4 regions of the Ureibacillus sp. FSL W8-0352 genome follow, and region 4 is predicted to be linked to each of the others. Evidence: riboswitches for the same ligand, from Rfam matches in the RefSeq annotation. Region 4 holds a riboswitch; each other region holds the start of a gene.
The links. Region 4 has a riboswitch for S-adenosylmethionine ahead of NST98_RS10930 (bifunctional homocysteine S-methyltransferase/methylenetetrahydrofolate reductase). Riboswitches for the same ligand answer to the same signal wherever they lie in the genome.
Positions count from the first base shown of each region.

Region 1: it holds a riboswitch for S-adenosylmethionine, as region 4 does, so the genes downstream of both, NST98_RS07240 (methionine ABC transporter ATP-binding protein) here and NST98_RS10930 (bifunctional homocysteine S-methyltransferase/methylenetetrahydrofolate reductase) in region 4, are expected to answer to the same signal.
Region 2: it holds a riboswitch for S-adenosylmethionine, as region 4 does, so the genes downstream of both, metK (methionine adenosyltransferase) here and NST98_RS10930 (bifunctional homocysteine S-methyltransferase/methylenetetrahydrofolate reductase) in region 4, are expected to answer to the same signal.
Region 3: it holds a riboswitch for S-adenosylmethionine, as region 4 does, so the genes downstream of both, metA (homoserine O-acetyltransferase MetA) here and NST98_RS10930 (bifunctional homocysteine S-methyltransferase/methylenetetrahydrofolate reductase) in region 4, are expected to answer to the same signal.

Region 1 is NZ_JBBOQT010000001.1:1,397,754-1,403,000, forward strand. It holds gene NST98_RS07230 (MetQ/NlpA family ABC transporter substrate-binding protein) at 1-252, opposite strand, end outside; gene NST98_RS07235 (methionine ABC transporter permease) at 315-983, opposite strand; gene NST98_RS07240 (methionine ABC transporter ATP-binding protein) at 976-2,001, opposite strand; SAM riboswitch class I at 2,180-2,292, opposite strand; gene NST98_RS07245 (thioredoxin family protein) at 2,355-2,657, opposite strand; gene NST98_RS07250 (toprim domain-containing protein) at 2,670-3,011, opposite strand; gene gcvH (glycine cleavage system protein GcvH) at 3,126-3,506, opposite strand; gene NST98_RS07260 (arsenate reductase family protein) at 3,586-3,942, opposite strand; gene NST98_RS07265 (SPFH domain-containing protein) at 4,134-5,247, shown strand, end outside.
Region 2 is NZ_JBBOQT010000001.1:1,298,797-1,304,043, reverse strand. It holds gene NST98_RS06590 (alpha/beta hydrolase family protein) at 1-599, shown strand, start outside; gene pckA (phosphoenolpyruvate carboxykinase (ATP)) at 890-2,476, opposite strand; SAM riboswitch class I at 2,728-2,839, shown strand; gene metK (methionine adenosyltransferase) at 3,072-4,268, shown strand; gene NST98_RS06575 (gamma carbonic anhydrase) at 4,359-4,871, opposite strand; gene NST98_RS06570 (alpha/beta hydrolase) at 4,995-5,247, shown strand, end outside.
Region 3 is NZ_JBBOQT010000001.1:754,899-760,145, reverse strand. It holds gene NST98_RS03845 (GntP family permease) at 1-848, opposite strand, end outside; gene NST98_RS03840 (hypothetical protein) at 1,141-1,290, opposite strand; gene metA (homoserine O-acetyltransferase MetA) at 1,756-2,694, opposite strand; SAM riboswitch class I at 2,789-2,896, opposite strand; gene NST98_RS03830 (hypothetical protein) at 2,961-3,725, opposite strand; gene NST98_RS03825 (DEAD/DEAH box helicase) at 3,728-5,247, opposite strand, start outside.
Region 4 is NZ_JBBOQT010000001.1:2,151,297-2,156,543, forward strand. It holds gene metH (methionine synthase) at 1-423, opposite strand, end outside; gene NST98_RS10930 (bifunctional homocysteine S-methyltransferase/methylenetetrahydrofolate reductase) at 416-2,263, opposite strand; SAM riboswitch class I at 2,366-2,470, opposite strand; gene hemG (protoporphyrinogen oxidase) at 2,540-3,940, opposite strand; gene NST98_RS10940 (tetratricopeptide repeat protein) at 4,291-5,178, opposite strand; gene NST98_RS10945 (LysR family transcriptional regulator) at 5,192-5,247, opposite strand, start outside.

The DNA.
Region 1 (5,247 bases), 750 kb from region 4:
TTGATTTGGTAAAACATAATCTTGATATGGTACAATCTCTAACTCGATTCCTTCTTCAGCAAGGATTGGTTTTGCTTTCTCTAAAATTACTGCGTGAGGTGTGTGTGAAGCACCTACTTTTAATGTTACTTTTTCTGTTGCTTGTTGATCGTCGTTTGTTCCTTCATCAGTTGAAGAATTTGAACTTGTACCGCATGCAGCTAATACTAGTACAAGCACTGATAGGAATAAAAATGATAATACTTTCTTCATCCTTCCATTACTCCTTCTCCATTAAATTTTATGTGAAAGGCAAATCGCCTCCATCACCTAAATTAGCGCTTGTCCGTTTTGGCAGTAATCGTATCACCAATCCATTGAATGACGAATACAATGACAAGTATTAAAATCGTTGCCATTAACGTGACATCTTCTCTACTTCTTTGGAAACCTTCTAAGAAAGCTAAGTTCCCTAAACCTCCTGCACCTATGATTCCTGCCATCGCTGTATAACCAACAAGAGCAACAGCTGTGACAGTAATTCCAGAAATGAGCGCAGGTTTGGATTCAGGAATTAATACTTTCCATATAATTGTGAAAGTATTCGCACCCATCGATCTTGCTGCTTCAATAACACCTTTATCTACTTCGCGTAAAGCGATTAATACTAAACGCGCATAAAACGGCGCTGAACCGATAATTAACGCTGGTAAAGCCGCATTTACACCACGAATAGTTCCGAGTAAAAATTTTGTAAACGGAATTAATAAAATAATTAATATAATAAACGGAATTGAACGGAAGATATTCACAAGGGACCCCGTCAAGAAATGAACAATTTTGTTAGCCCAAAGTTGGTGTGGACTTGTTAAGAATAACAGTATACCTATGATTATGCCGAGAACGAAGGTAACTGCTGTAGAAATAGCTGTCATGTAGAGTGTGTCATAGGTTGCTTCCCACATTTTTGTCCAATCTACATTCGGAAATAATGCATCAATCATTCGTAATCACCTCCGTTTTAATGTTCATCGATTTCAGTTTTTCCAAAGCCTTCTCGACATTTTCAAAATCACCGTCAAGTTGAACAATTAACGTTCCATAAGAGCCATTCACCGTTTGTGAAATATTGCCGTGAAGGATGTTGATATCCAGCTGGAACTCTTTAATTAAATATGAAATAATCGGTCTTTCTGTTGTATTTCCAACAAAAATTAATTTTACTAATTTTCCAGAAGGATAATTTTTCAAAATGTGTTCAATGGATTCTTTTGATTCTCTTGAATCCGAAACTTGCATCACAAAATTTTTCGTTATTTCAGCTTGAGGATTTTGGAACACTTCAAGAACATCACCTTGTTCAACGACACGTCCAGCTTCCATCACCGCAACGCGATGGCAAATTTTTCGAATCACGTGCATTTCATGGGTAATTAAAACAATTGTCAACCCAAGACGCTGATTAATATCTGATAATAATCGCAAAATTGAATCAGTTGTTTCTGGGTCTAGAGCACTTGTGGCTTCATCACAAAGCAATACTTCTGGATTGTTAGCTAATGCTCTTGCTATACCAACCCGTTGTTTTTGTCCACCGGAAAGCTGGGATGGATAAGCATCCGCTCTTCCACTTAAACCTACAAGTTCAATTAATTCGTGAACTCTTTTTTCTCTTTCTTCTTTTGGTACCCCTGCAATTTCTAAAGGAAAAGCAATATTTTCTGCGACTGTTCTTGACCATAAAAGATTGAAATGTTGGAAGATCATGCTGATTTTTTGGCGAGCAAGCCGTAACTCTTTTCCTTTAATTGAAGAAATTTCAAGACCATTCACTATGACAGAACCGCTCGTTGGTTTCTCGAGTCCATTCAATAGGCGAATCAATGTACTTTTTCCGGCACCGCTATATCCGATGATTCCGAAAATTTCACCCTTTTGAATAGACAAATTTACATGATCAACTGCGGTTAATTCCCCATTTTTCGTTTTAAAGATTTTTGTGACATTTTTTACTTCAATCATGTTTGAGTACTCCTTTATAAACCGCAATATGTATTGATATTACAATTGTGCATTTTACACTTTTTATTACCCTTTGACTATAGTGTTATGTATATAATCTTTCATTTCAATAAAAAAACCTTCTACTTTGATAAGTAGAAGGGAAGTTGAACAACCTACTTAGATATCGTAAAACTTCCTCTTATCTTTCAAAGTAATAAATACTTTGCGTGATTTGGCACCTTATCATATCAATGATATGATGGTTGCCGGGTTTCATAGGGCACTTCCCTCCACCACTCTTAATAAGAGTTTTTTGCTATTCGGTTATTTAATTATGGAAACAATGTAACACGTAATCTATCATCTGTCAACTATAAAATCAACTTTTCATATAAGTTTTGTACGGATTTAAATGCATAGACTTTTTCATGCACTTTTCCGTCCTTTGTTATAAGTAGACAAGGAACACTTTCGATTTGTTGTTCGTATGCAAATTCTTCCAAAAAATTAATATTTCCTTTCCCAATCGGAATGTGTGGAAGAAGTTCTTCAATAACTTCCATCATTTTTGATGCAATTTTACATGTTCCGCAAATAGGGGTATATAAATAAAATGCTGTGATATTATTTTCTTTTACTTTTTCTTCCCAATTCTCTATTGTCCATTCTTCCATATCAATCATTTCCTATGCTAAATATTCTTTATGAACTAAAAATCTCGCTTCTTTCAGTAATTGAGCTAACACTTTTCGTGGTGCGTTTGCAACTTCCATATATGTTCTTGGAACATTTAGGTGAGTAGCCTCCGAATAAATTCTTTTCATTAATTTTCTTAGTTTTTCTCCGGATTGATCGGCATCAAAAAAAGTATATAGCTGACATTCTTCATAGGGCTCAATAAGCTCTAGTAACGCCTCTTCACTTATAGTACCATTTGTACAGACAATCTTCACATCTTCCGCTAAAATTGGGGCCAATTTCAACATATCTGAACGACCTTCTACAATGATACATTTTTCGTAATGCATTTTTACTCACCCCACGTATTATATAAGAACTGAAGAAACGATGAATAGTGTTGTTTACATATTATATTTTGATTTTAAAAAAACGCCAGTTCTTTCCCTGGCGTTTTAGACAGATTATTCAGAAATAATTTCTTCGTATTGTTCTGCAGTAAGCAATTCATCAAGTTGAGAAGAATCTGCAGGTTCAACAACAATCATCCAAGCATTTTCGTAAGGAGACTCATTCACTAATTCTGGGCTATCATCAAGCTCAGTATTTACCTCAACAACTTTACCAGAAATAGGTGCATATAATTCAGAAACCGTTTTCACTGATTCCACACTTCCGAAAGGTTCATTCATTTGAATTTCGTCTCCAACTTGAGGAAGTTCAACGAATACGATATCACCAAGTTCAGATTGAGCGAAATCAGTTATTCCAACACGTACTTTACCATCTTCTAATTTTACCCACTCATGTTCCTTCGTATAACGTAATTCCTTTGGTATTGACATACTTTTACCCTCCATCTGATATGTAATCTTTTTTTCAGTTTGACATATTTCAATTTCAAAAACAAGCTATTTTAGATGATTACTTCCATGTCTGTTCAAACTCTTCTTCTTTAAACCCAAGAGTCACTTTTTCTCCATCTGTAACAATTGGTCGTTTAATTAACATGCCATCTGAAGCTAATAATTCTAGTTGTTCTTCTTCAGGCATCGAACCTAGTTTATCCTTTAGACCAAGGGATCTATACTTTTGTCCAGATGTGTTAAAAAACTTTTTTAATGGTAGTCCACTTTTTTCCCAATACGATTTTAATTCTTCTTTCGTTGGGGTTTGTTCTACAATATGAATAGCATCATATTTTATTCCATTATCATCCAACCATTTTTGCGCCTTTTTACAAGTTGTACATCTAGGATAATGAATAAATTTCAACGACATTTCATTGGCTCCTTATTTTTAAATAATTTTTCAAATCTTTCTTATTTTTATCATGCACGATTGAAATCATGTGTTCAAGTATGAATTTTCATAAATTTTAGTGATATTTAACATCAATAAAAATAATGCATTCATAAGAGAATCAAAGTAGAATGAATTATATGTAAATTTTGATTATTGGAGGGAATGGTATGGGCTTATTAAAAGCGGGTGTCGGTGCATTAGCCGGCGTTTTATCTGACCAATGGAGAGAGTATTTTTACTGTGACTCTATTCCTGCAGATGTATTAATAACCAAAGGAAAAAAACGAGGCGGTAAAAGAAGTTTTAACCGTAAAGGAAGCGACAATATCATTAGCAACGGTTCGATAATAGCAGTCAATGAAGGGCAATGCATGATTATTGTCGATCAGGGAAAAATAGTTGAATTTTGCTCTGAACCTGGAGAATACGTATATGACTTTTCTACAGAACCAAGCATCTTTTATGGAGACTTAAACGAATCAATTAAAGCAAGTTTTGAGTCTTTTGGAAAGCGTTTAAGTTTCGGTGGAGAGCCTGGAAAAGATCAGCGAGTATACTTTTTTAACATGAAGGAGATTTCAGGTAATAAATATGGTACTCCCACACCGATTCCATTCCGGATTATTGATCGAAATATCGGGTTAGATATCGATATTTCCATCCGATGTCACGGGGAATATTCTTATAAAATTGTGGATCCAATTCTTTTTTATTCGAACGTTTCTGGCAATGTTCAAAATGAATTTAAACGTTCTGAAATCGACGGTCAACTTCGCTCAGAACTATTAACAGCATTACAACCTGCTTTTGCTAAAATTTCTGCAATGGGGATACGCTATAGCGAACTTCCACAACATACGTTAGAAATTGCAAAAGCATTAAATGAAGTATTATCTGATAAATGGATGAAAAAGCGAGGCATCGAAATCGTTTCGTTTGGTATTAGTGCGGTCAATGCTTCAGAAGAAGATGAAAAAATGATTAAACAACTCCAAAGAAGTGCGGTGTTCAGAAATCCATCTATGGCTGGAGCAACAATAATTGACGCTCAAAGTGAAGCAATGAGAAAAGCGGCAGAAAATCAAGCGGGAGCCTTTGTCGGTTTTGCAGGAATGCAAATGGCTCAGCAAGTAGGCGGTGTCAATGCAAAAGATTTATTTGAAATGGGGGAAAAACAACAACCCGTCGTTCAAAATCCTCAAAATGTTGTTTGGCAATGTAGTTGTGGTGCGCAAAATCAAGGAAAATTCTGTACCGAATGCGGAAACAAACGACCAACAT
Region 2 (5,247 bases), 850 kb from region 4:
CAGCTAGAATTGCGCAATTTGCCTCAAATGGGTTTATTGTATTTGCACCATATTATCGTGGAAATCGAGGTGGAGAAGGTCGCGATGAATTTGGGGGCGATGACCGTCTTGATGCACTGCATAGCATCCAATTATTAAAAGAAATTGCCAATAATGATTCGGTACACCTTTTTGGTTTTTCAAGGGGAGGATTAATGGCTTTATGGATGGGGATTTTGAGTAAAGATATTCGGTCAATCGTCACTTGGTCGGGTGTAGCTGATTTGGCGGATTTGTACGAAGAACGGGTTGATTTAAGACGTACGCTAAAGAGACTTATCGGTGGATCTCCAACAAAATATCCGGAAATTTATGAAGAACGCTCACCAATTTATGAAGTGGACCGCATTCATGCACCGGTACTTATTATCCACGGTACTGAAGATTCCAATGTTAGGATTGAACAATCCTATAAGCTTGAAAGGGCGCTTAAAGAATCAGGAAAAGAATTTGAAACGTGGTATATGGCCAATTTGGCACACCATTTTCCACCTCATATCAATAGAGAAACGGTCCGTTCTATTTGCAATTGGATGAAAGAAAAAGGAAAGAAGCGATGATTTCAATTCACTCTTTTCCCTTTAATTATTGAAACACTTAGAACCGTTTTTCATTAAAGATTTATAAAAAATCCCATCAAAATTAAATGGCCTGATCAAAAAGTGGAATGCTTTTTGGTCAGGCTCAAATTTTTTATGAATATCATTCTTTCCCTGCGTTGGTCACATCTGACGCGACTCCTTGTCGAAATTAATCTGCGAAGAATGCATGAGCATCAGTCGTAAAGAGAGGCGCCTCAAATAACTTATTAGGCGCCCTCTTTAATCTTAATATGGATGGAACGTTAGTATTAAACCAATGGTCCACCTTTTTTCAAAATATCTTCTGATACATTGTTAAATTTCTTGAAGTTTTCTTTAAATAAATCAGCTAAATAACGAGCTTTTTGATCGTAAGCTTCTTTATCTTTCCAAGCTTCACGAGGATCTAGCACTTCGCTTGGAACCCCTTCAATTGCAGTTGGGATGTGTAATCCGAAAATACCATCTTGTTTTGTTTCAACATCGTTTAATTTACCGCTGATAGCAGCACGTACCATTGCGCGAGTATATGAAAGCTTCATGCGGCTACCTACACCGTATTCGCCACCAGTCCAACCAGTGTTCACTAAGAATACTTGAACGTTGTGTTCATCGATTTTCTCACCTAACATTTCAGCATATTTTGTTGCTGGAAGTGGTAAGAAAGGAGAACCGAAGCATGTAGAGAATACTGGTTCAGGTGAAGTAACGCCGCGTTCAGTACCAGCCAATTTAGAAGTGAATCCGCTTAAGAAGTGGTACATTGCTTGTTCCTTCGTTAATTTACTGATTGGAGGAAGCACTCCAAAAGCATCAGCAGTTAAGAAAATAATTGTTTTCGGATGACCAGCAATAGAAGGCATTACAATATTATCAATGTAATGAATTGGATACGCTGCACGTGTATTTTCTGTTAAGCTATTATCATCGTAATCAGGAATGCGTGATTCTGAATCGATTACAACGTTTTCTAACACTGTACCAAAACGAATGGCATTATAAATTTCTGGCTCTTTCTCAGCTGATAAATTAATTGTTTTAGCGTAGCAGCCGCCTTCAATGTTGAACACACCGTTGTCAGACCAACCATGTTCATCATCACCGATTAATTTACGATCACTGTCAGCAGAAAGAGTTGTTTTTCCAGTACCAGATAAACCAAAGAATAACGCTACGTCACCATCTTCTCCAACGTTAGCAGAGCAATGCATTGAAAGAATTCCTTTTTCAGGTAACAAGTAGTTCATGATACTGAAAATAGATTTTTTCATTTCACCAGCATATTCCGTACCACCGATTAAAATAATTTTCTTTTCGAATGATACGATAATAAATGCTTCAGAGTTTGTTCCGTCAACAGCTGGATTCGCTTTGAAACCAGGTGCAGAAATAATTGTGAAATCAGCTGTATGAGAAGCTAATTCTTCTTTTGTTGGACGGATGAATAATTGATGACAGAAAAGATTGTGCCAAGCATATTCATTTACTACTTGAATAGATAATTGAGATTCTTTATCTGCTCCAGCAAAGCCTTTAAATACAAATAACTCGTCTTTTTCTTTTAAGTAATTTAATACTTTTATATACAAGTTATCAAACACTTCAGCAGAGATTGGCTGATTTACACTACCCCAATCAATTTTATCTTTAATGCTTTCTTCTTCGACAATAAATTTATCTTTTGGAGAACGGCCTGTATATTTACCTGTCTCAGCAACAATTGCACCATCAATTGTTAATTTGGCTTCTCCACGAGTTACCGCCTTTTCAACTAATTGAGGCACTGACAATTGAGTGTTTATATTTCCACCTTTTAATAATTCCTTCAGCTCATTTGCAATTTCTACTGAATTCATCGATTAAATACCATCCTTTTTTTATTTTTAGGAAAATTAATTGTTGGTTATATAATACAGAAATTAGTATAACACATTAGATGAAATAATCTATACTAATTCTTAAAATTATTTATGAAAATTTTTTGCTTGTAACAAGAGTACCTACTTATAAGTAAATTATAGAATACCGGGTTATGTCAAATTTGAGAAAAAGGAAAAAATATTTGACATTGTATAGTATATTACGTAACATGTTGGTTGAACGGATACTCTTATCCAGAGCTGGTGGAGGGTTAAGGCCCTATGAAACCCGGCAACCTGCATTACTATAATAATGCGTGGTGCTAACCTGATGCAAGGGGTTCCCTTGAACGATAAGAGTGAAAGGTAGAATGTTTAGTTCCTTTCCTCATGCATGTGGATAGGAACTTTTTTTATTCAAGCACAAATGTCGTACTCATTCAACCTATAAAACCTATAAAAAGATAAAAATTTCTTAAAGCCTTTCATCATCTTCGCACTGTTCCTTACGGGCGAATGTTGCTAAGGCAAAATGGATAATGAGTACCGTATCATAGCAGAGATTCGTCTCGTAAATTTAGGAGGAAATTTAATGTCAAATCGTCGACTGTTTACATCAGAAAGCGTAACAGAAGGTCATCCAGATAAAATTTGTGACCAAATATCCGATGCAATATTGGATGCGATACTAGAAGAAGATCCAAATGCAAGGGTTGCTTGTGAAACAATTGTTACAACTGGATTAGTGCTTGTAACCGGAGAAATTACTACGACAACTTATGTCGATATTCAAAGTATTGTTCGGGACACTGTCGCAGAAATTGGATATACGCGTGGGAAATTTGGATTTGATGCAGAAAACTTGGCGGTGCTCACTGCAATCGGTGAACAATCACCAGATATTGCAGAAGGTGTAGACCAAGCCTTAGAAGCACGAGAAGGATATATGACTGATGAGGATATCGAAGCGATTGGTGCTGGAGACCAAGGATTAATGTTTGGATTTGCTTGCAATGAAACTCCAGAACTGATGCCTCTACCGATTAGTTTAGCTCATCGACTTGCAAGAAGATTATCAGAAGTTCGGAAATCAAAAGAGATTCCGTATTTACGACCAGATGGTAAAACACAAGTTACTGTAGAATATGATGAAAATAATGTACCTCGTCGCATTGATACAATCGTCATTTCTACTCAGCATGATGAAGGAGTTACTCTTGATCAAATTAAAGTAGATATGATGGAAAAAGTTATTAAGGAAATTGTTCCAATAGAGTTGATTGATGACGATACTAAATACTTCATTAACCCAACTGGCCGCTTCGTAATTGGTGGACCAAAAGGAGATGCGGGTCTAACTGGACGCAAAATTATTGTGGATACTTATGGTGGATATGCTCGTCATGGTGGAGGAGCATTTTCTGGAAAAGACCCTACAAAAGTGGACCGTTCTGCTGCCTATGCTGCGCGTTATGTAGCAAAAAACATCGTAGCATCTGGTCTTGCTGATCGAGTAGAAGTTCAATTAGCTTATGCAATTGGTGTTGCACGTCCTGTATCCATTTCAATTGATACTTTTGGAACAGGTAAAGTAAGTGAGAGCAAATTAGTTGAGTGGATCAAAGAACTATTTGATTTACGACCTGCGGGTATCATTAAAATGCTAGATTTGCGTCGTCCAATTTATAAACAAACTGCTGCATATGGTCATTTTGGTCGCACGGATATCGATTTGCCATGGGAAAGAACAGATGTGGCCCAATTATTAAGAGAGAAGGCAGGATTATAATTATTTTATAAAAATGCAGGCAAATATGAACGCCTGCATTTTTATTTTTCAATGTAAATTTAATATTGTATAAATATAATAACTTGAATTTTATTTCTTTAATGACTGATAATATTTCCCTTTTTCAACATATTCTTGAATAATGCGATCCATATCTTTACGATCTTCTTCTGTTACTTGACGGACGACTTTAGCAGGATTGCCCATAGCGACAGAATTTGGAGGGATTTTTTTACCAGGAGGTACTAAACTTCCAGCTGCAACGAGTGCTCCTTCACCGATTTCAGCACCATCTAATATGATGGATCCCATGCCAATTAAAGCGCGTTTACGTACAATACAACTGTGTAAAGTAGCCTGATGACCAACGATGACTTCATCCTCTATGATTAGAGGGTTATTGGGACTTTGATGTAAACAACTTAAATCTTGGATGCTACAACGTTTTCCAATAATCGTTGGTGCAACATCTCCGCGAATCACAGTTCCAAACCAAATTGACGTATCTTCGCCAATTGTAACATCTCCAGTAATCGTTACATGGTCTGCTATAAATACAGAAGGATCGATATTAGGTTCTTTATCTTTATAAGGATAAATCATCGCAAAGCTCCTCATTTCTAAAGTATTATTATGTATATTATCCTAGCAAATAAGAAAATATTTGAAAATAGAACAAAACTAACTTGTAATGACAGAAGTATTAGTGGATTTAGGAGGAACGCTATGTGGAAGTGGGAAACTAAAGAGCAACCGAAAGCTGTTATAGTAATAATACATAGCGCTTTTGAAAACCACCGTTGGTATGCATGGTTAATAGAAAAATTGATGACGGAAGGTTATCATGTCGTGATGGGCGATTTACCAGGGCATGAAGAAGGCTCAAAATTTACGAGGGTTCATGATGAATTAATTGACGAATACTTACTTTTCATTAAACAGCTCATGAAAAGCGCTCTTCAATATCATTTACCAGTAT
Region 3 (5,247 bases), 1.4 Mb from region 4:
TTCAGGGATATATATTTATGGAAAAGGACCGCACTAACAATCACTGTAATCATTAAGGTATATATAATTTCTAATTTTACGAGGTTTAATAAAACCAGCAATAGAACGGGAGGAATCAGACTAAGGATAATATTCGGGAGTTTTTTATGGGCATATTTATCCTCAACTTCGTCTTCCTTGCTTTCTAAATTTTTCATATTAAAGTATGTTTCGCCCCGTTTTTCAGAACGTTTCAACGCGAAATGGATATACCAAATATTGATGATGATAACAAAGATAGCGCTTACAATTCCGATCCAGGCACCTGCAGTAACGGTTGTCCCCAAATAGGCGGTCGGGATGATATTTTGAATGGCGGGAGTTCCCGGAAGCATCGTCATTGTAAAAGTCGCCATCCCCGGCATAAACGCCGCAATAAATAAGTGCCATGGGATATTCATTTCTTTGAAAATCGGTTTGGCGATTGGCAGAATGGCAAAAATCACAACAAATAAACTTACGCCGCCATATGTCAACAGCGCACAAACAAACATGATTGTGACCAAAACTCTTAATTTGCTCTTTTTACCCGATATTTTCAACAGATATTGAGCTATCGTTCGGGCAGCTCCGGATTCTTCCATAAATTTGCCAAACATCGCTGCAAATAGGAAAATTAAGAAATAATTCTTCACATAATTTGTAAATCCGTTCATATAGTCATTTTGGAAGGTATCGATGATCGGCATATTGTTCAATATCATGACAAATAAGCTGACGACCGGAGCTATGATGATGATGGTGAACCCTCGCATTGCCAGAATCATGAGTAATATTAAAGATAGAATGATGGTGATCAAACTCCACATCGAAACTTCTCTCTCCTTTTTAGGAATTTATAGTCCGATTACATTTTTCTAACATTCCGCCTCCTTGCTTCTCATTTTAATTTACATTAAATGGGATTTTTTATTGATAGTTGGTTTTGCCCTGATAGGTATGTGTATAACATCTTATTAACAATTTGTGAAACTTATTCGAAATTTTAAGAAACAGTATCATATCGTTTTCCAATGATCGGATCAATAATAATCGAGTAGGAGGGAGCGATTAACTCCCGTCCTCTCACACCACCGTACGTACGGTTCCGTATACGGCGGTTCAATTAAGATAATTGACGCAAGTCTTTATATAACTTCCGTGAATAGCTGTTCTCTTTATGCCAGTGGTCACTCCACCCTCCAAGAGGACCCCCACGGGATTCACCGCTTCCTCCCTCAAGTGAGGTACTACGTTTTCTGTGTTCATCATGACTCACTGAATGCCAAGGGCTATTCTCTCTTAATTGTTCGGTCCTTCTTAGTTGTTCTAGACCAACTAATACTATGACCTCTGCTGACTTCTGACGGTTCAGCTACTTATCACTAAGTAGGTTATGAAGCGTACTTCACCTATCCGCCAGACCTCCCCGGGTAAGTACATGCACTTTCACACCATCTATCCGCCTCATTTACTCGATATGACCTTCGACAGAAAGAGCTTTGTTTTGTTTTGCAAACTCACTCAATCATACCTAGCCTTATATGAGGTTCGTGTTCCTCGGACCGGTGTTTTGCCTCCAGCTTCCTTCAGATTCCGCGTCACCACGGACACCCTTGCTCTTGGCTAACCTCTACTTCTGTCTTCGGGGTTCGGGACTTACACCCTATAGTTCATGTACATGCCGGGCGCACAAAAACTGCAGGAATCCTTTTATTTCGAATTCCTGCAGTTATTTTAAATATGATACTCGATTGAATCGTCCACATAATGCCAATCGTAAGGCGTTTCTTGGTAAACGTAGTAGTTCAGCCAGTTGTAGAACAATAAGTGGGCATGGGCGCGCCAAGTATTTTTTGGCTGCTTTGTTGGATCATTATTAGGGAAATAATTTGCCGGTATGTCTATAGGTAAACCTTTCTTTACGTCACGCTCGTATTCTTCCGCAAGCGTTGTTGCGTCATATTCCAAGTGGCCAGTGATCATAATGTGTTTGTTGTCTTTGGATTGGATGATAAAAGGTCCGACCTCTTCCGAATAGCTCAACAATTGCAAATCAGGATGCTGTTCTATTTCTTCGATGGAAACGGAAGTGTAACGGGAATGCGGTGCCACAAATTCATCGTTGAACCCTCGAACCAAATCATTCGTCAAATCCGTAATGGTATGCGCAAATATACCGGAACATTTTTTCGGCAACTCGAATTTTCCGATTCCGAAGTGGTAATATAGAGCGGCTTGTGCAGCCCAACAGATATAAATGATTGAAGTCACATTCTCTTTCGCCCAGTCCAAAATTTCAGTCAACTCTTTCCAATAATGGACTTCTTCAAATTCCATCCGTTCAACCGGCGCCCCGGTGATGACCATTCCGTCAAAGCGGCGGTGCTTGATTTTATCAAAAGTTTTATAGAATGTTTCCAAATGGCTTTTGGATACATTTTTAGGTTCATACGTGGCTGTATTTAAAAACGTTACATTGGTTTGCAGCGGCGTGTTCCCGAGCAATCGCAGCAACTGTAATTCCGCTTTTTCTTTTTCAGGCATCAAATTCAACACCAAAATGTTCAATGGACGTATGTCCTGTGATAATGCGCGGTCCTCTTCCATGACGAAAATCTTTTCGTTTCTCAATATTTCTCCAGCAGGTAAATTTTTCGGAATATTAATAGGCATTCCTCTTGTCCCCCATTCTAAAATATCTTAATAAAAAAACCCTGCTCATTCCAGAAAAGAGAATGAGAGGGTACAAAATTTCCTTGCACGCACTCTCTTATCTCCCAAGGCTGAGCCTTGCTGGAATTAGCACCTTTCTAACATCCGTTAGAGGTTGCTGAAGTTTCATTGGGCCAAGTCCCTCCACTTCTCTTGATAAGAAAGTTTTGAATCCTTATAAAATTAAGATAATCCTAACACATTTAATAGGGATTTGCAATATTAGGTTATTTTATTTTACTCTGCATTTTTGTTAGCCATTCCGAGCTCTCTTTCTCATTCAATTCTTGTTCTAATTGTTGATCCCAACTATTAAATAATGTATTCCATACGCGGATAAATAATTCCTTGTTTTCAGCGTTCCAAATAATGAATTCGATACAAGGGACATCATTTACTTGAGTATTTTCCATTGATAGTATGGATTTGATTTCTTGATGATCTTCTTCCAGTTCCGTCGCTTGCATGTTTTGTATTGCTTTCATCATAAAAGGTGCACTTACTGGCCCCTCTTCATTACGTATATAACGATAGATTTGTTCCGGAAAATCATCAAAGTCTAATACTTCCTCAATATCGCCTTCTACGATTTGATGATGTACAGGGCTATATAGTAGCTCTATTACTACGGGTTCTAATTCCTCTTCAAATACTCCTAGAGAAAATTGTTTCATTCCTTTTTCGGTAAGTTGATAATAGTTATTTTCCCGTATCAACAACCCATTTTTTTGCATTTTCCGTAATAAATCTTCTATAAATAGTGGCTCTACCAGTAAAATTTCACTGAGCTGTTCAGCCCTTTCGAAAGTTGATTTTTGGCAAGAGAAAAGTAAGATTTTCATTAATATATCCATCGTCCTCTTTCGAACTGGCTGATAAGTGATTTCATACGTATGCATCGGAATACACCAAATATCGGTATGAATGATTAAACCAGATTTTTCTTTTTCAAGCTTTTTTATTAATTGTTGCTGTATTTGATGGAGTTCCATGTTTATGTTAAGAACGTCTCCTTTGTTATTTTTCGAATACCTTGTTGTTTTTCCACTACTTCATATAGATATTGATACATTTCTTTAGTGTTCTTTGCTTTTGGTCGATTCATGAACATTTCTGAGCTGCCAATAATCATCAGTAATTCTCTTGCTCTCGATAATGCAACGTTTAACCGGCGGTAATCTTTTGCAAAACCGATTTCTCCATGTGGATTGTTTCGAACCATACTTAGTAGTATAACGTCCATTTCCATACCCTGGAATTTATCGACAGAGCCTGTCCGAATATGTAAATGGGACAAATTCAACTCTTCTATTAACAAATTAACTCGATTTACTTGCTCTCGATAGAAACTAATCACACCAACGGATTTTAAAGCATCATTTTCAAGTAAGCCTTGTTCTTTTGATTTTGCAGTTGCTTCGTTTAAATCGATTAATAGTTTCCGTATTGTTTCTAGTTCGGAAGAGTTAAATAAACTAGCGCCTTCCTTCATTCTTTCTTCAAAGTAATGTGGCTCGTTTGGTAGATCGAACCATAATAAATGTTCATGGCGTTTTACATAATTTCCATTTAATTTATGATCTCTTGCTTCATCAGAATTATCTAAACCACAATGTAAGGACTCGTTGCCGGTCCTATAAAATGGAGTGATGGTTTGCATAATCTTTTCATGCATTCTGTATTGAATTCCTAGCATTTTCTTATTTGTGCTAGGTAAATTTTTATATAGGCGTTCAAATAATGATTCTTCCAAAAGCTTCTCGAGTTCCCTTTTTTCTTCAAAAGTGTCGCTTTCTTTCATAACTACTTCCAATGTTTCTTCAAATGTATCGTCACCGATTAATGGTGGCAACTGATGGTGGTCGCCGACAAGAATAATTTTTTTCCCTTTTAACATTGGAAGTAATAATTCAGGCGGTGTTGCTTTTGATACTTCATCAATAATGACGACATCAAAAATAGGATAATTGTCCATAAAATCTTTATTTGCGGAAGCAACACAAGTTGTACCAATCACATTTGCATGTTTCACATATAGTTTTCGGATTTCATCTAAATCGTGTTCAGTAGAATTATTTAGTAATGAAAACCATTCTTTTTGAATTTCCTTTGTGATTGGCAACAGTTCAATTTGTTGATGTAATTTTTCAATTTTTAATTGGAAATCCTTAATTTTTTCTTTCGTTTGTTCCAGTTCGAACTCAGGATTTTGTTTTATGAGTTGTTGCAACTGTTCAGCTTTTTTCTCTAAAACAATGCCTTGTCGATGTAATTCTTTTAATTCTTTATGTATGGTCGATAATAATTCTCCACCATTGGAAAGTTCTTTTTCAATTGTGGCAATCTCTTGATTGATTTGAGCTTTTTCATGTTCATATGTTTGATAATTGGCTTGTTGTTCAGTTAGTGAAGAAATCTTTTCATTTAATGCGTCGATGATAACTTGTAACTCGTCAATAGATGGTATGAAATCTGTGTTTTCTATTTGGAAATTCTTTAGTTCTTGATGATATT
Region 4 (5,247 bases):
AGATAGCTCATCAAATGTAATACCGCCCGTTACAGACAATGTTTTCGTCGTTGGACCTATGGATCCTGCAACGAAGCGAGGCCAGTCGCTTGTTGAATATTTTTCAGCTTCTGCTTTTGCAAGTTCTACAGCCCTCTTATTAATTTCTTCTGCTTTATAACCTAATCCATATTCATTTAATACGAGTGGGGTTCCTCCAAATGTATTTGTAGAAATAATATCTGCTCCAGCTTCTAAGTACGCTCGATGGATTTTAGAAATGACATCAGGTCTAGTTAATACAAGGTGTTCATTACATCCATCAAATTCTTCCCCACCAAAATCTTCCGGTGTTAAATTTTCCTGCTGGAGCATTGTTCCCATTGCACCATCGATAATCAATATTCTTTTTTGCAATTGTTCCTCTATTGGATGGTTAACCATTTGCTTTAACTCCTTTATTTTGCTCGTCAAGTTGTTGAATATATTGCAATAGTTGTAAAGTGATTTCATATCGCATAAACGGCGTAATTAGATAAATGCCGTTGAAGTATTTCGTTGCTGTATCTAACAATTCTTTTGCAATTTCTAGTCCTACTTTTGTTTCTTGTTCTTTATTTCCGCTTACTTGTTGCATTCTTTCTAACACATCATCAGATAATTTAATTCCCGGTACTTCATGATGCAAAAATTCCGCATTTTTAAAGCTAGTAAGCGGCATAATTCCTATATAAATTGGTGTATCTAAATGTTTTGTCGCCTCATGAATTTCCACAATTTTTTCCTTCGAATAGACTGGTTGCGTAATGAAATAATCCGCACCATGTTCAATTTTTTTCTCTAGACGGCTGACAGCACGATCTAACACTCTCACGTTAGGATTGAAAGCCGCTGCTACTGAGAAATTCGCTTTTTTTCTTAGTGCTTTGCCAGAAAAAGAAATCCCTTCATTTAACTGTTTAATTAATGATATCAATTCCATCGATGAAACGTCATAAACACTTGTTGCACCCGGAAAATCCCCTACCTTTGTTGGATCACCAGTTACAGCCAACACATCATGAAGGCCAAGAGCATTGAGCCCCATTAAATGGGATTGCAGCCCAATTAAGTTTCGATCTCGGCAAGTAATATGTGGCATTGTGCGTATGCCATATTGCAGTTTTAAAATGGCCCCCATTGCCAAGTTGCTAACCCTTGGAGATGCTAGTGAATTGTCTGCCATCATGATAAGATCTGCCCCTGCATTGTAAAGAGCTTTTGCTCCTTCAACAAACTGTTCAATTTCAAGATGCTTCGGCGTATCCAATTCTACAATGACAGAACGTGCTCTTTTTGCTTTTTCGTGGAGAGGTTCAAAACTATGCGGTTCAGCCTCGCGAATGATTATTTCCCTCTGAGGTTTTGCCTCTTTCTTTTCAACCGGCTGAAAATGAGCAAGCTTCTTTTTCATCGCTTCAATATGTTTCGGTGTTGTACCGCAACATCCTCCAATGAGCCTTACTCCTTCATTGCATAATTCAACCGCTGCCCTTGCAAAATAATCTACTTCTGATTCGTAAACGACACGCCCCTCTTCAATATCTAATAAAGAAGCGTTCGGATAAACAGATAAATACGCTCGTTCAGGAATTTCTACCTGTTCAAAAGCCTGTATTGTGTGGTATGGACCAAGTCGACAGTTCACCCCTACAATATCTGCACCTAATTTTTCTAACTGCTTTAATGCTTCATTCAATTTCATGCCATTCATTAATACGCCCGGCTCTTGCATTGAAACTTGAGCAATGATGGGCATATCCGTCATGGCTCGTAACATTTTTAACGTCTCGCATAGCTCTTCAAAATCATAATAAGTTTCTAACAACAAACCATCTAACTGCCCCGCAATTAGCACTTCTGCTTGTTCACGAACTGCTGCGAGAATTTCATCTAATGTATAATCTACTTTGCGAACACCACGGATACCACCAATCGAACCTAAAATAAACACTTCACTGTTCTTGGCTGCTTGTTTGGCAACACCTATCGCACCTTCGTTAATTTCCACTACTTTTGACTCCAAACCATAACGAGTGAGCTTGATTCGATTAGCGCCATATGTATTCGTTTGAATAACATCTGCGCCAGCTTGTATGTATTCCTTATGAATTTTTTTAATGATTTCCGGTTTTTCAATATTCATTTCTTCGTGACAATTTTCAAGTCCATATGAATATAACAGCGTTCCCATAGCACCATCTGCAACTAACACTTTATGTTTTAACGCATCTAGTAGCCCCATCCGAAATTCCCTCACTTTTCTTTACTTCATAAATTTTCTGTCAATTCATCTAATAGAAAAAGCCTTCTTGCGAAAGAAGGCTTGTCATTTCCTTTAGAATTCACCTTATCTTTCGGCAATTGCCGCTGGATTTAGCACCTTACTAAACATTTTTAGTGGTTGCTGAAGCTTCACCGGGCCAGTTCCCTCCACTTCTCTTGATAAGTCATATTCGATTTTAAAATATCAATATAATAAGTTACATCATAAAATCAATACTTCATTTTGTCAAGTTAATTAGTCGGAATTATTTAAAAAGTTGTTTATAATTTGGTTTGCTGTTTCTTTCCCGTTATCAATGCATGCACCAATTCCTACGCCGAAATAAGAGCAACCAGCAATGTAAATATTCGGATAAAGGTTATCTAATTTTGTAATTATTTCTTGCAAAGCTTCATGATGAGCTAAATCATAAGTTGGCATGGCATCGATCCATTTTGTAATATTTACAATGGTAGGTTGTGCTTCTATATTCAAACTGAGTTGAATATCGTTCAAAGCAACCTTTGTTAACTCTTCATCACTCATTTTCACTAATTCTTGGTAGCGAGGATTACTTTCTTTATAAAACAGTCGAACAAGTAGATTTCCTTCTGTTGAAGTATGCTTCCATTTACGGCTTGTCCAAGTAGAGGCATTACATAATAAGTCGCTGTTGTAGGAAACGATAAATCCAGTGCCATCCTTAGGCAAAATAGAATCTGGTAGATCGAAGCCTACATACATCGTAATGGCTGATGCATTTTTAAATTTGTTAAAATAAGGATTTAATTCACCATTATTTAAAACTTGCTTCACGACTTGGTTGGGCAATGCTAACACAATAACATCCGATTCCAATTTTTCTTCGTTAGCGAAGGAAATTTCATAACGTTGTTCTTTTTTCTCAACAAGTACTATTTCAGTATCTTTATATATTTCTACATCCACAAGCAGTTCTTCCATTCGATCAATTAGTTGAGATAGTCCGTTTTTAAAAGAAAGGAATTTTTTATTCGCTTCCCGTTCAAACTTTTCCCGATTTGCTTGCAAACCTTTCATTATACTTCCATATTCATTTTTGTAATCAACTAAGTATGGAAGCGTAGAGGCAATGGACAATTTATAAATGTCCCCTGAGTAAACACCAGCTAATACAGGAGCTATTTGTTTCTTCACAATTTCTTTTCCTAAAAAGTATTCTAAGAAATCTCCGATAGAACTTTCCTTCGTAAATTTCGTATTCGGTATTTCCTCATCTTTTAACACTCGTTGTTTCCCTTCTTCTGAAATTAATGTGCTCGCCTTTAGGGATTCGAGAGTCATAGGAATGCCAAATACAGAGTCCTTTGGAATCGCATGTAATTCATTATTGGTGTGAATATAAGAAATTCCTGTTTCGTTATATACGACTTCCGATTCAAAATCTAGTTCCTTTACAAGTTCAATTACGCTTGGATATCGTGCTACAATGGAATCTGCTCCCGTTTCCATGATGAATCCTTTTTCACGCGCTGTGTGCATTTTTCCGCCAAGGTACGGATTTTTTTCCACAAGTACTAAACGGGCAGGAATTTCGTTTTCCTTTAATTGTTTTTGTAAATAATACATCGTGCAAAGTCCTGTAATTCCTCCACCGATAACTGTTACCGTTTTCATTCGTTACAACTCCTATAAGATCATTTTACCGTACTTTTAGTATAAACTTTTTTTATAACTCTTTCTGTGTCGGCTTTAGTAAATTTCAATATAGTAAACAACAAATATGCTTTTGACTGTTGAATTTATTTCAAAAGGAATTTTGATAATTTATTCAATTTATTAAACAATAAAAAACAGCCCTTTCCACTACACTACAAAGGACTGTTTCACTTTATTCATCTAGTTTTTCATAAAATCTGCAAATGTAAGTCGTTTCCGTCTGTTCTTCATAGCATGTAATTTTCTGTCATCCCCATTACATTACGGAATTATGGAATGTAGTAATGCAATACTTTTTAGTGTGCTTATTATTCATTATACTCATTTTGCTTTTGTTGTTTTGCCAGTTCTCGCCAGCGGGCTGCCGCTTTTTTATCTACTTCAACATCAATCCCATTTTTGTAAATGTATGCGATATTTAACTTTGCTTGATAATCTCCTAGCAACGAAGCTCTCTTATAATAATAAAGTGCTTTCTTTCCGTTTCTTTCAACACCGATTCCATTCTCATATAGAAACCCTAAATTATAAATTGAATCAATGTGATGGTATTCCGCTGCTTTTTCAAACCACTCAATAGCAAGAGGGACATTCCTCTCCCTGCCCAATAGACCCTCAAAATAGATGGAACCCATTCGATATTGGGCATCGAGATCCCCGCCTTCAGCTGCCTTCAAATAATATTGAAATGCTTTTTCGTCATCTCTATTTACCCCAATTCCTTGCTCATACATAATTCCTAATGTAAACATTGCTTCTACAACATTCTGTTTTGCAGCCACTTCAAACCATTTTAAAGCTTCCTTATAATTTACATTTCCTACTTCACCGTTTAAATACATGTCTGCTAAGTTATTAGCTGCATCAGGATTTCCGTTTTTTGCTGCCTTTTTATATAATGAAAAAGCCATTTCAATATCTTCTTCAACGCCAAGTCCTTCGTAATAGCAATTAGCCAACTGATATTGTGCTTCACTATTTCCCGCTTTACTCGCTTTTTGCAACCAGTAAACAGAAAGAGAATATTCCTCCATGATCCTGTATATATCCGCTAATTCAACCATCGCTTCTACGTTCTTTTCATGGGCAAGTTGGTATATATTTTTCGCTTCTAGCATTTGTTCTTCTGTAAGCAAATGACGCAATTGTTGTAAACGCTCTTCAAATCTTTCCTGCATCTCTAATTCCATCACCATCGACACCTTATCTTCATTTAAAATATTCGACTAAATAATTTTTAAATTTCGTTGCAGCAGGAGACATAT